DNA from 3 places in the Shigella dysenteriae genome. Region 2 is predicted to be linked to each of the others. Evidence: predicted binding sites of a transcription regulator. Region 2 holds the regulator's gene; each other region holds the start of a gene.

Region 1 (4,270 bases), 1.4 Mb from region 2:
GACGGCGATAGTGCGCCACTGGCGGAAATCCAGCAGGTAACGCAACAGCACAATGGCTGGTTGATGGTCGATGATGCCCACGGCACGGGCGTTATCGGGGAGCAGGGGCGCGGCACCTGCTGGTTGCAAAAGGTAAAACCAGAATTGCTGGTAGTGACTTTTGGCAAAGGATTTGGCGTCAGCGGGGCAGCGGTGCTTTGCTCCAGTACGGTGGCGGATTATCTGCTGCAATTCGCCCGCCATCTTATCTACAGCACCAGTATGCCGCCCGCTCAGGCGCAGGCATTACGTGCGTCACTGGCGGTCATTCGCAGTGATGAGGGTGATGCACGGCGCGAAAAACTGGCGGCACTCATTACGCGTTTTCGTGCCGGAGTACAGGATTTGCCGTTTACGCTTGCTGATTCATGCAGCGCCATCCAGCCATTGATCGTCGGTGATAACAGCCGTGCGTTACAACTGGCAGAAAAACTGCGCCAGCAAGGCTGCTGGGTCACGGCGATTCGCCCGCCAACCGTACCCGCTGGTACTGCGCGACTGCGCTTAACACTAACCTCCGCGCATGAAATGCAGGATATCGACCGTCTGCTGGAGGTGCTGCATGGCAACGGTTAATAAACAAGCCATTGCAGCGGCATTTGGTCGGGCAGCCGCGCACTATGAGCAACACGCAGAGTTACAGCGCCAGAGTGCTGACGTCTTACTGGCAATGCTCCCACAGCGTAAATACACCCACGTACTGGATGCGGGTTGTGGACCTGGCTGGATGAGCCGTCATTGGCGGGAACGTCACGTGCAGGTGACGGCGTTAGATCTCTCGCCGCCAATGCTTATTCAGGCACGCCAGAAGGATGCAGCAGACCATTATCTGGCGGGAGATATCGAATCCCTGCCGTTAGCGACTGCGACGTTCGATCTTGCATGGAGCAATCTCGCGGTGCAGTGGTGCGGTAATTTATCCACGGCACTCCGCGAGCTGTATCGGGTGGTGCACCCCGGAGGCGTGGTCGCGTTTACCACGCTGGTGCAGGGATCGTTACCCGAACTGCATCAGGCGTGGCAGGCGGTGGACGAGCGCCCGCATGCTAATCGCTTTTTACCGCCAGATGAAATCGAACAGTCGCTGAACGGCGTGCATTATCAACATCGTATTCAGCCCATCACACTATGGTTTGATGATGCGCTCAGTGCCATGCGTTCGCTGAAAGGCATCGGTGCCACGCATCTTCATGAAGGGCGCGACCAGCGAATATTAACGCGTTCACAGTTGCAGCGATTGCAACTGGCCTGGCCGCAACAACAGGGGCGATATCCTCTGACGTATCATCTTTTTTTGGGAGTGATTGTTCGTGAGTAAACGTTATTTTGTCACCGGAACGGATACCGAAGTGGGGAAAACTGTCGCCAGTTGTGCACTTTTACAAGCCGCAAAGGCAGCAGGCTATCGGACGGCAGGTTATAAACCGGTCGCCTCTGGCAGCGAAAAGACCCCGGAGGGTTTACGTAATAGTGACGCGCTGGCGTTACAGCGCAACAGCAGCCTGCAGCTGGATTACGCAACGGTAAATCCTTACACCTTCGCAGAACCCACCTCACCGCACATCATCAGCGCGCAAGAGGGCAGGCCGATAGAATCATCGGTAATGAGCGCCGGATTACGCGCGCTTGAACAACAGGCTGACTGGGTGTTAGTGGAAGGCGCTGGCGGCTGGTTTACGCCCCTTTCTGACACTTTCACTTTTGCGGATTGGGTAACACAGGAACAACTGCCGGTAATACTGGTGGTTGGCGTGAAACTTGGCTGTATTAATCACGCGATGTTGACGGCACAGGCGATACAACACGCCGGGCTGACTCTGGCGGGTTGGGTGGCGAACGATGTCACGCCTCCGGGAAAACGTCACGCTGAATATATGACCACGCTCACCCGCATGATTCCCGCGCCGCTGCTGGGAGAGATCCCCTGGCTTGCAGAAAATCCAGAAAATGCGGCAACCGGAAAGTACATAGACCTTGCCTTGTTGTAGCTATCCTGTATTTGGTTAAATTGCGAGCGAGATCGCGTCTTCGATTGACTGCAATTTAACCAATTAAATTCTAAAATAATCACGAAAAAAATTTTACTTCCGCATCATGCGGCGAATGTGGGAATTGCCCAGGCGGCGGGGGATAGGGGCTGCAGACAGTTATCCACTATTCCTGTGGATAACCATGTGTATTAGAGTTAGAAAACACGAGGCAAGCGAGAGAATACGCGGCTTGCACGCGAATTGGCGTTAAAGACGGCTCAAAGAAATATCTTTTATTTTTTAACTGGTTAGATAATTGCAATGGCAGTCACTGAACAGGCATCTCTTGCCATAAAACTGACATCACTCATCTTGACAAATGTTAAAAAAGCCGTTGCTTTGGGGATAACCCGGTAAGGTCCGAGTTTTATCTCGCCACAGAGTAAATTTTGCTCATGATTGACAGCGGAGTTTACGCTGTAACAGAAATATTATGGTGATGAACTGTTTTTTTATCCAGTATAATTTGTTGGCATAATTAAGTACGACGAGTAAAATTACATACCTGCCCGCCCAACTCCTTCAGGTAGCGACTCATGAGTAAACCGTTCAAACTGAATTCCGCTTTTAAACCTTCTGGCGATCAGCCAGAGGCGATTCGACGTCTCGAAGAGGGGCTGGAAGATGGCCTGGCGCACCAGACGTTACTTGGTGTGACTGGTTCCGGGAAAACCTTCACCATTGCCAATGTCATTGCTGACCTTCAGCGCCCTACCATGGTACTTGCGCCCAACAAAACGCTGGCGGCCCAGCTGTATGGCGAAATGAAAGAGTTCTTCCCGGAAAACGCGGTGGAATATTTCGTCTCCTACTACGACTACTATCAGCCAGAAGCCTATGTACCGAGTTCCGACACCTTCATTGAGAAAGATGCCTCGGTAAACGAACATATCGAACAGATGCGTTTGTCCGCCACCAAAGCGATGCTGGAGCGGCGTGATGTGGTTGTGGTCGCGTCTGTTTCCGCGATTTATGGTCTGGGCGATCCTGATTTATATCTCAAGATGATGCTCCATCTCACGGTCGGTATGATTATCGATCAGCGCGCGATTCTGCGCCGACTGGCGGAGCTGCAATACGCTCGTAATGATCAAGCATTCCAGCGTGGTACTTTCCGTGTTCGTGGCGAGGTGATTGATATCTTCCCGGCAGAATCGGATGACATTGCACTTCGCGTGGAACTGTTTGACGAGGAAGTGGAACGATTGTCGTTATTTGACCCGCTAACCGGGCAGATTGTTTCCACCATTCCACGTTTTACCATCTACCCGAAAACGCACTACGTCACACCGCGCGAGCGCATCGTACAGGCGATGGAGGAGATCAAAGAAGAGCTGGCCGCCAGACGCAAAGTGCTATTGGAAAACAACAAACTGCTGGAAGAGCAGCGGCTGACCCAGCGTACCCAGTTTGATCTGGAGATGATGAACGAGCTGGGCTACTGTTCGGGGATTGAAAACTACTCGCGCTTCCTCTCTGGTCGTGGACCGGGTGAGCCACCGCCGACGCTGTTTGATTACCTGCCTGCCGATGGGCTGCTGGTGGTCGATGAATCTCACGTCACCATTCCACAAATTGGCGGCATGTATCGCGGTGACCGGGCGCGTAAAGAGACACTGGTGGAATACGGCTTCCGCCTGCCATCAGCGCTGGATAACCGTCCGCTGAAATTTGAAGAGTTCGAAGCATTAGCGCCGCAAACCATCTATGTTTCGGCGACGCCAGGTAATTATGAGCTGGAAAAATCCGGCGGCGATGTGGTGGATCAGGTGGTGCGTCCAACCGGATTGCTTGATCCGATTATCGAAGTGCGGCCAGTGGCGACACAGGTTGATGATCTTCTTTCGGAGATTCGTCAGCGAGCGGCAATTAACGAACGCGTACTGGTCACCACACTGACCAAGCGGATGGCGGAAGATCTCACCGAATATCTCGAAGAACATGGCGAGCGCGTGCGTTATCTTCACTCGGATATCGACACCGTCGAACGTATGGAGATTATCCGCGACTTGCGTCTGGGTGAGTTCGACGTGCTGGTGGGGATCAACTTACTGCGCGAAGGTCTGGATATGCCGGAGGTTTCGCTGGTGGCGATCCTCGACGCTGACAAAGAAGGCTTCCTGCGTTCCGAACGTTCGTTGATCCAGACCATTGGTCGTGCGGCACGTAACGTTAACGGTAAAGCGATTCTCTACGGCGAT
Region 2 (4,270 bases):
CGCCCCGTACGGGAACGACCGCCTTCCACGAAGTACTCGACGGAATAACCACGGCTGAACAGTTCGCCGAGATACTCACGGAAAACGGTGGAATAGAGCTTATTGCCTTTAAACGTACGGCGAATAAAGAACGCCCCCAGACGGCGGAAAATCGGCCCGGCAGGCCAGAAGTTCAGGTTGATCCCGGCGGCGATATGCGGCGGCACCAGCCCCTGGTGATACAGCACGTAAGAAAGCAGCAGGTAGTCCATGTGGCTGCGGTGGCAAGGCACATATACCAGCTCATGACCGTCGTGGGCCAGCTGGCGAACGCGCTCGGCGTTATGGACGTTGATGCCCTGGTAAAGGCGGTTCCAGGTGAAGCCCAGAATACGGTCAGTCAGGCGGATCATCTCGTAAGAGAAATTCGCCGCAATCTCTTCCATCAGCGCAATCGCGTTCTGCTGCGCTTTTTCATGGGAGATTTTTTTGCTGCGCGCTTCATCTTCTACCGCTTTGGCAATGGCGCGGGAGGCGAGCAGCTTATTAAACAGATCCTGACGAGCAGGCAGACGTGGACCCACGGCAGCCAGACGTTGACGGGCAAAGTGCATACGCGCCACGCGCGCCAGTTTCTGCGCGATAGTTTTATCCGTGCCGTGTTCATCCGCCATACGGCGCAGCGAAACTGACGGCGAGAAACGCACAAAACTGTCGCGACCGAGCCACAGTACAGCGAAAAATTTCTGTACGCCGTTAAGCATACGCAGCGGCGGGTTCACTTCGCCTTTTTCACGCCCTGGCGCGCGACCAAACATCACCGATACTGGCACCATCTGCACATCCAGATTTGGGTTGCTACGGTGCAAATCGAGATAGTCGTGGAACAGCTTAATAGACTCTTCTTTCGGCGTGTAATAGGTGAATACACGCGGCCCGCCGTGAATGAACACATAGCGCGGCAGTAGCGTGCCGTCGATTTCCAGCGGCTCTAACGGGTCAGGCAGGTCATGTGCCAGACACTGGGCGCGCAACGTCAGCAAGTCTGCTTTCGAGTTGTACGGTAAAACGTACATAATTGGACGAGAGGTATCCAGCCCCAGTTCCGGGGCAGGATCTGCCGGAATAGACTTGCTTTTTACCAGGATGCTTAATGGTAAATTCAGTAATTTGTAGTAAATTCGTGGCCAGCCGGACATAAACGATGTAAAGCCTCTGGTTAATAATGCAAATGCGCGGCAAGGATAGCAGAAAGTCATGGGAAATTCTGTGGTATCCGCTCATGTTTCGCGCGGCGTTACGCAAACCCGAATCATCGGATTTAACGGTACACTGATATTGACGCTCATAATGTAAAAAGGTTCTTTCAATGGCCAATAATACCACTGGATTCACCCGAATAATCAAAGCTGCTGGCTATTCCTGGAAAGGTTTACGCGCTGCATGGATCAACGAAGCGGCATTCCGTCAGGAAGGCGTAGCGGTATTGTTGGCGGTGGTCATCGCCTGCTGGCTGGATGTGGACGCAATTACCCGCGTGCTGCTTATCAGCTCCGTGATGCTGGTGATGATTGTGGAAATCCTCAATAGCGCCATCGAAGCAGTGGTTGACCGAATTGGCTCTGAATACCATGAGCTTTCCGGACGCGCTAAAGATATGGGATCCGCCGCGGTGCTGATTGCGATTATCGTCGCCGTGATTACCTGGTGCATCCTGTTATGGTCGCATTTTGGATAACCCTTCCAGATTTCGATAAATCTCTGGTTTATTGTGCAGTTTATGGTTCCAAAATCGCCTTTTGCTGTATATACTCACAGCATAACTGTATATACACCCAGGGGGCGGAATGAAAGCGTTAACGGCCAGGCAACAAGAGGTGTTTGATCTCATCCGTGATCACATCAGCCAGACAGGTATGCCGCCGACGCGTGCGGAAATCGCGCAGCGTTTGGGGTTCCGTTCCCCAAACGCGGCTGAAGAACATCTGAAGGCGCTGGCACGCAAAGGCGTAATTGAAATTGTTTCCGGCGCATCACGCGGGATTCGTCTGTTGCAGGAAGAGGAAGAAGGGTTGCCACTGGTAGGTCGTGTGGCTGCCGGTGAACCGCTTCTGGCGCAACAGCATATTGAAGGTCATTATCAGGTCGATCCTTCCTTGTTCAAGCCGAATGCTGATTTCCTGCTGCGCGTCAGCGGGATGTCGATGAAAGATATCGGCATTATGGATGGCGACTTGCTGGCAGTGCATAAAACTCAGGATGTACGTAACGGTCAGGTCGTTGTCGCACGTATTGATGACGAAGTTACCGTTAAGCGCCTGAAAAAACAGGGCAATAAAGTCGAACTGTTGCCAGAAAATAGCGAGTTTAAACCAATTGTCGTTGACCTTCGTCAGCAGAGCTTCACCATTGAAGGGCTGGCGGTTGGCGTTATTCGCAACGGCGACTGGCTGTAACATATCTCTGAGACCGCGATGCCGCCTGGCGTCGCGGTTTGTTTTTCATCTCTCTTCATCAGGCTTGTCTGCATGGCATTCCTCACTTCATCTGATAAAGCACTCTGGCATCTCGCCTTACCCATGATTTTCTCCAATATCACCGTTCCGTTGCTGGGACTGGTCGATACGGCGGTAATTGGTCATCTTGATAGCCCGGTTTATTTGGGCGGCGTGGCGGTTGGTGCAACGGCGACCAGCTTTCTCTTTATGCTGTTGCTGTTTTTACGCATGAGCACCACCGGGCTGACTGCGCAGGCTTATGGTGCCAAAAATCCTCAGGCATTAGCCCGTGCGCTGGTGCAACCGTTGCTGTTGGCGTTGGGGGCTGGGGCGTTAATTGCGCTGTTGCGTACGCCGATTATCGATCTGGCGCTGCATATTGTTGGCGGTAGTGAAGCGGTCCTGGAACAGGCGCGGCGCTTTCTTGAAATCCGCTGGTTAAGCGCTCCGGCGTCGCTGGCGAATCTGGTATTACTCGGTTGGTTACTCGGCGTGCAATATGCCCGTGCGCCAGTAATTTTGTTAGTGGTCGGCAATATCCTCAACATTGTGCTGGATGTCTGGCTGGTGATGGGGCTGCATATGAACGTGCAGGGCGCGGCGCTGGCGACGGTTATTGCGGAATATGCAACATTGCTGATTGGTCTGCTAATGGTGCGTAAAATCCTCAAACTACGCGGAATTTCCGGCGAAATGCTGAAAACTGCCTGGCGAGGAAACTTCCGTCGCTTGCTGGCGCTTAACCGCGATATCATGCTGCGTTCGCTGTTGTTGCAACTCTGTTTCGGCGCGATCACCGTACTTGGCGCGCGACTGGGGAGTGACATTATCGCTGTTAACGCGGTTCTGATGACGCTACTCACCTTTACCGCCTATGCGCTGGACGGTTTTGCCTACGCGGTTGAAGCGCACTCCGGTCAGGCGTACGGTGCGCGCGACGGTAGCCAGTTGCTGGATGTCTGGCGGGCAGCGTGCCGCCAGTCGGGGATCGTAGCGTTGCTGTTTTCGGTGGTCTATTTGCTGGCAGGGGAACACATCATTGCGTTGCTGACGTCGTTAACCCAGATTCAGCAGCTGGCCGACCGCTATCTTATCTGGCAGGTGATTTTGCCGTTGGTTGGCGTCTGGTGTTATCTGCTGGACGGCATGTTTATAGGCGCAACGCGTGCCGCCGAAATGCGTAACAGTATGGCGGTGGCCGCCGCAGGTTTTGCGCTGACGCTCCTTACGCTGCCGTGGCTGGGCAATCATGGTTTGTGGCTGGCGTTAACCGTCTTTCTGGCGTTGCGCGGGCTTTCTCTGGCGGCTATCTGGCGGCGTCACTGGCGCAATGGTACCTGGTTTGCCGCAACGTGACGGTTAAAAATTCTGAATAAATAATCCTAAGCCAAATTGCTGACTACACTTAATCTCACGTTCAGAAGAAAAGTGAACGTACTCTCATTCACAACCTAACGATGAGGTCTTGATTATGAATAAAGATGAAGCCGGCGGTAACTGGAAACAGTTTAAAGGTAAAGTGAAAGAGCAATGGGGCAAACTGACCGATGATGATATGACGATCATTGAAGGTAAACGTGATCAACTGGTCGGTAAAATCCAGGAACGTTATGGTTATCAGAAAGATCAGGCAGAAAAAGAGGTCGTGGATTGGGAAACCCGCAATGAATATCGCTGGTAATTAATCCCTCCTGCCCGACGTGTACAAGGATGTACGCCCTCTTAACGCGGTTTCTTTTTCACCTGCACAGAGTGATCATGCTGGCACTGTTCAGGATGACGACACGCTTCCA
Region 3 (4,270 bases), 2.4 Mb from region 2:
AATGGCTTTATCGGTTTGCTTCAGCCACTGGCTGGTCAGCGTGCCAGCTGTCATCGAGCCACTAACGTTTAGCGCCGTACGGCCCATGTCGATAAGCGGTTCAACGGAGATTAACAGCGCCACCAGGGTTACTGGCAGGCCCATCGCAGGCAGCACAATCAGTGCGGCGAAAGTTGCACCACCACCGACACCGGCAACGCCTGCGGAGCTAACGGTAACAATACCGACCAGCGTCGCAATCCACATCGGGTCCAGCGGGTTAATGCCAACCGTAGGCGCAACCATCACCGCCAGCATTGCCGGATACAAACCGGCGCAGCCGTTCTGACCAATGGTCGCACCGAAAGAGGCGGCGAAACTGGCGATGGATTCAGGAACGCCCAGACGACGCGTTTGTGCTTCCACATTCAGTGGGATAGACGCAGCACTGGAACGGCTGGTAAAGGCAAACGTCAGCACAGGCCATACCTTACGGAAGTACTTCAGCGGACTCACGCCATTAATGCCCAGCAGAATGCCATGCACTGCAAACATAATCAGCAGACCGAGGTAGGACGCGACAACGAAACTTCCCAGTTTGATGATGTCTTGCAGGTTAGAACCTGCAACCACTTTGGTCATTAGTGCCAGAACGCCGTAAGGGGTCAACTGCATGACCAGGCGAACTAGTTTCATCACCCAGCTTTGCAGGGTATCGATAGCGGTTAAGACGCGTTCACCTTTCGGCGCATCATCCTTCAGCAGTTTCAGCGCAGCTACACCGAGGAATGCGGCAAAAATTACCACGCTGATAATTGACGTCGGATTGGCTCCGGTCAGATCGGCAAACGGGTTTTTCGGGATAAAGGACAAGACCAGCTGCGGAACGCTCAGGTCAGAGACTTTACCAACATAGTTACTTTCGATGGCGTTCAGACGTGCAGTTTCTGCACCACCCTGAACCAGACCTTCAGCCGTCAAACCAAACAGGTTGGTGACCAGCACACCGACCAGCGCCGCAATCAGCGTGGTAAACAAAAGCGTACCGATGGTCAGAAAACTGATTTTGCCTAACTGAGATGCGTTATGCAGACGGGCAACCGCGCTCAGAATAGAGGCGAAGACTAACGGCATAACGATCATTTGCAGCAGTTGAACATAGCCGTTACCAACGATGTTAAACCACTGTACAGAATCTTTAAGTACCTGGCTGTCAGAACCATAAATGGTATGCAGGGCAAGGCCAAAAACCACACCCATCACCAGACCCACCAGCACTTTTTTCGCCAGACTCCACTGTTTATGGCGGGTCTGAGCCAGCGCAAACAGCAGTACAACGAACACCACGATGTTCGCAATTAATGGAAAGTTCATCCCCGTTCTCCTGATCTTATTATTTCTATCACTGCGTAGCAGTCATAGTGTTGGCGCAAGATTAACAGAACTGTGAGCTGGCTCTTATATTCAAATGGAATTGCTTATTCCAGAAAGGTGATTTTTGCCTTTTTAGTATTCAACCTGATGCTTAATAAGCCGATGAAACTGGATCTGCAAGGTATTGATCATTTGCGATGACCAACGAACAGCGCTGTTCTCGGGTAATGAATGGGGCATCCATACCGACCAGACAAATAATGCCATGCAGATAAAACGTTCCAGTTGGTTACCCTTTTGGGGAACCAGGATAGGCAAGCGGAAACGCCAGCGGCATGGCCAGAGCAGGGGAACACCGGCGGGTGTCAGCATATCGGCAAGTATGTGGCTTAAATAACCCAGCACCATTCCTTGTAGCGCATCAGCCGGAATGAACCAGCTTTCAGGAACCTTAAGGTAAAAGGTTGCCAGCAGCGCAAATACCGCCAGCAGACTGTGGGTAAAACCACGATGCCCAAAAGCGCGGGCGATCGGTTTTGATATCCACTTTAATCGCTGCCCAAGAAACGACTTTGGGTGATCGATGTCCGGTAACAAACACGTCAGGATTGCGGAAGGGACAATATGCCACCAGTCACCCTGTGCCAGCACGGGCGTCAGCTCGGCATTTTTGGCAAATACCGCACAAGCAATAGAAAAGAGAAGGTGACCTTCCGCCGTCATGATAAAACTCACTAAACTGTCGATACGTACAGTATAGGATTTTTATACAGTGCACGGAAGTGGTGACGGTGTAACTCTTTCTCTTAAATTGACGATTAATCCGTCAGTTGAATGCAAATTCAGATAAAGAACCAGGGGCAGCGTGATCACTGCCCCTGGTCATTAACCGAGAAGGTCTTTTGCGGTGAGTTCTGTCAGCGATGAGAGTTTGACGTTTGCTAATACAAAACGTGGATCATTTTGCGCTTCTGGCGCAGGAACGACGATGGAACGCATGCGGGCTGCTTTAGAGGCGATCATGCCATTTACCGAATCCTCCAGCGCTACGCAGGTCAGTGGGTCAACGCCCAGTTTTGCTGCGCAGTCGAGATATACTTGCGGATGCGGCTTGCTGTAAGGCAGTTTTTCGGCCGAGGCGAGGGCATCGAAACTGTCGCGTAAGTCAAACATGGTCAACACTTTTTCCAGCATATGTAGTGGTGACGCGGAGGCCAGTCCCACCAATAAACCTTGTTCTTTGCATAACGCAACGGCTTCGCGCACGCCTGGTAATAATGGACGTGTCTCTTCAACCAGTGAAATGGCACGGGCAATAACCCGTTCTACTACTTCCTGACGGCTTGGCCCATTCCACGGTTGCCGGGCGTACCAAAGATCGACCACCATATCGATGCGTAAACCTAAGGTGTCCGGCAGCTCGTTACGACGGGAGATATCCACCCCCAGGCTTGCCATCACATCCAGTTCGGCTCGATCCCATAAAGGTTCTGAGTCGATAAGTAATCCATCCATATCAAAAATTGCAGCAAGAATCTGACGCGGGGTTGACATTACAACCTCTCCTTTAGAGCATTATGTGTAAGGTATTAAGCCGTGCTTATGATTAAGCGCCTATCATATCGCCTTTAAAGAATGGGCGAAAACAGATATCTACAGGTAAACTAAGTGAAACGACGCGTCTTAATCAAGGAGAACTCATGACGTATCAACAAGCTGGACGCATTGCTGTTTTGAAAAGGATTTTGGGTTGGGTGATTTTTATACCTGCATTGATCTCTACATTGATTTCTTTGCTGAAATTTATGAATACCCGACAGGAAAACCAGGAAGGCATTAATGCGGTCATGCTCGACTTTACTCATGTCATGATCGATATGATGCAGGCGAATACGCCTTTTTTGAATCTATTCTGGTATAACTCCCCGACGCCCAATTTTAATGGTGGCGTGAACGCTATGTTCTGGGTGATTTTCATCCTGATTTTTGTCGGACTGGCGTTGCAGGATTCCGGTGCCCGGATGAGTCGCCAGGCGCGCTTCTTGCGGGAAGGTGTTGAAGATCAACTCATTCTGGAAAAAGCCAAAGGGGAAGAGGGGCTAACGCGTGAACAAATTGAGTCACGTATTGTTGTTCCGCACCATACTATTTTCCTACAGTTTTTCTCACTGTATATCCTGCCGGTTATTTGTATTGCTGCAGGTTATGTGTTCTTTTCTCTGCTTGGGTTTATTTAATCAAAAGGCCGCACGGAGCGGCCATTATCCTCAACCCATATCATGCTGCTAATAATCTATCCAGTGACTGCTGAGCAATAACCAAATGCTGACCGCCAAATAATCTTGCACGATTTAACAGCGTGTAGAGTTGGTAAACCGGTTGACGTTCAAGGAAATCGGCAGGTAGCGGGGATACTGACTGATAGCCGTCATAGATTTGTGGCGGCTGTTCAGTATGCAGCGGTAACATCGCCAGGTCGCACTCTCGGTCACCCCAGTAGCAAGCCGGGTCGAAAATGTACGGGCCATCCGGACCCAGCGCACAGTTGCCGGACCATAAATCGCCGTGCAACAGAGAAGGCTGCGGTTGATGTGAGGCGAGACGCTGCTGAATATGCTCGACGATGGCGTCGATATTGCCGAAAGCGATCCCTTTCTCTGCTGCCAGTTCCAACTGCCAGCCAATCCGTTGTTCAGCAAAAAACGTTGACCAGCGACGTTGCCAGGTGTTGGGCTGTGGAGTTGTGGAGAGCGAGTTATCAAAATCGAGGCCAAATTGTGGTTGGTCACTCCATTGATGTAAACGCGCAATTTGCTGACCAAGAATAAATGCGCTATGCGCATCCAGCGGACGAGGTGGGAGATAATCCATCACCAGAAAACTGTAGTCACGGTCAGCGCCTACTGCCCAAACCTTA

What was found. Region 2 encodes LexA, which represses DNA repair genes until DNA is damaged. Its sites were predicted from a motif close to TNCTGTATGTACATACAGNA; they were not measured.
Region 1: uvrB (excinuclease ABC subunit UvrB) is a predicted target of LexA. The motif match lies at 2,512-2,531, and genes of this name have one in related genera.
Region 3: HUZ68_RS12375 (metal-dependent hydrolase) is a predicted target of LexA. The motif match lies at 2,091-2,110, and genes of this name have one in related genera.

Annotation. Positions count from the first base shown of each region.
Region 1 is NZ_CP055055.1:1,587,156-1,591,425, forward strand. It holds gene bioF (8-amino-7-oxononanoate synthase) at 1-615, shown strand, start outside; gene bioC (malonyl-ACP O-methyltransferase BioC) at 602-1,357, shown strand; gene bioD (dethiobiotin synthase) at 1,350-2,027, shown strand; gene uvrB (excinuclease ABC subunit UvrB) at 2,606-4,270, shown strand, end outside.
Region 2 is NZ_CP055055.1:190,264-194,533, forward strand. It holds gene plsB (glycerol-3-phosphate 1-O-acyltransferase PlsB) at 1-1,178, opposite strand, end outside; gene dgkA (diacylglycerol kinase) at 1,349-1,717, shown strand; gene lexA (transcriptional repressor LexA) at 1,827-2,435, shown strand; gene dinF (MATE family efflux transporter DinF) at 2,508-3,833, shown strand; gene HUZ68_RS00900 (CsbD family protein) at 3,949-4,158, shown strand; gene zur (zinc uptake transcriptional repressor Zur) at 4,200-4,270, opposite strand, start outside.
Region 3 is NZ_CP055055.1:2,590,290-2,594,559, reverse strand. It holds gene tcyP (cystine/sulfocysteine:cation symporter) at 1-1,353, opposite strand, end outside; gene HUZ68_RS12375 (metal-dependent hydrolase) at 1,486-2,076, opposite strand; gene hxpB (hexitol phosphatase HxpB) at 2,239-2,907, opposite strand; gene HUZ68_RS12365 (YniB family protein) at 3,054-3,590, shown strand; gene HUZ68_RS12360 (fructosamine kinase family protein) at 3,631-4,270, opposite strand, start outside.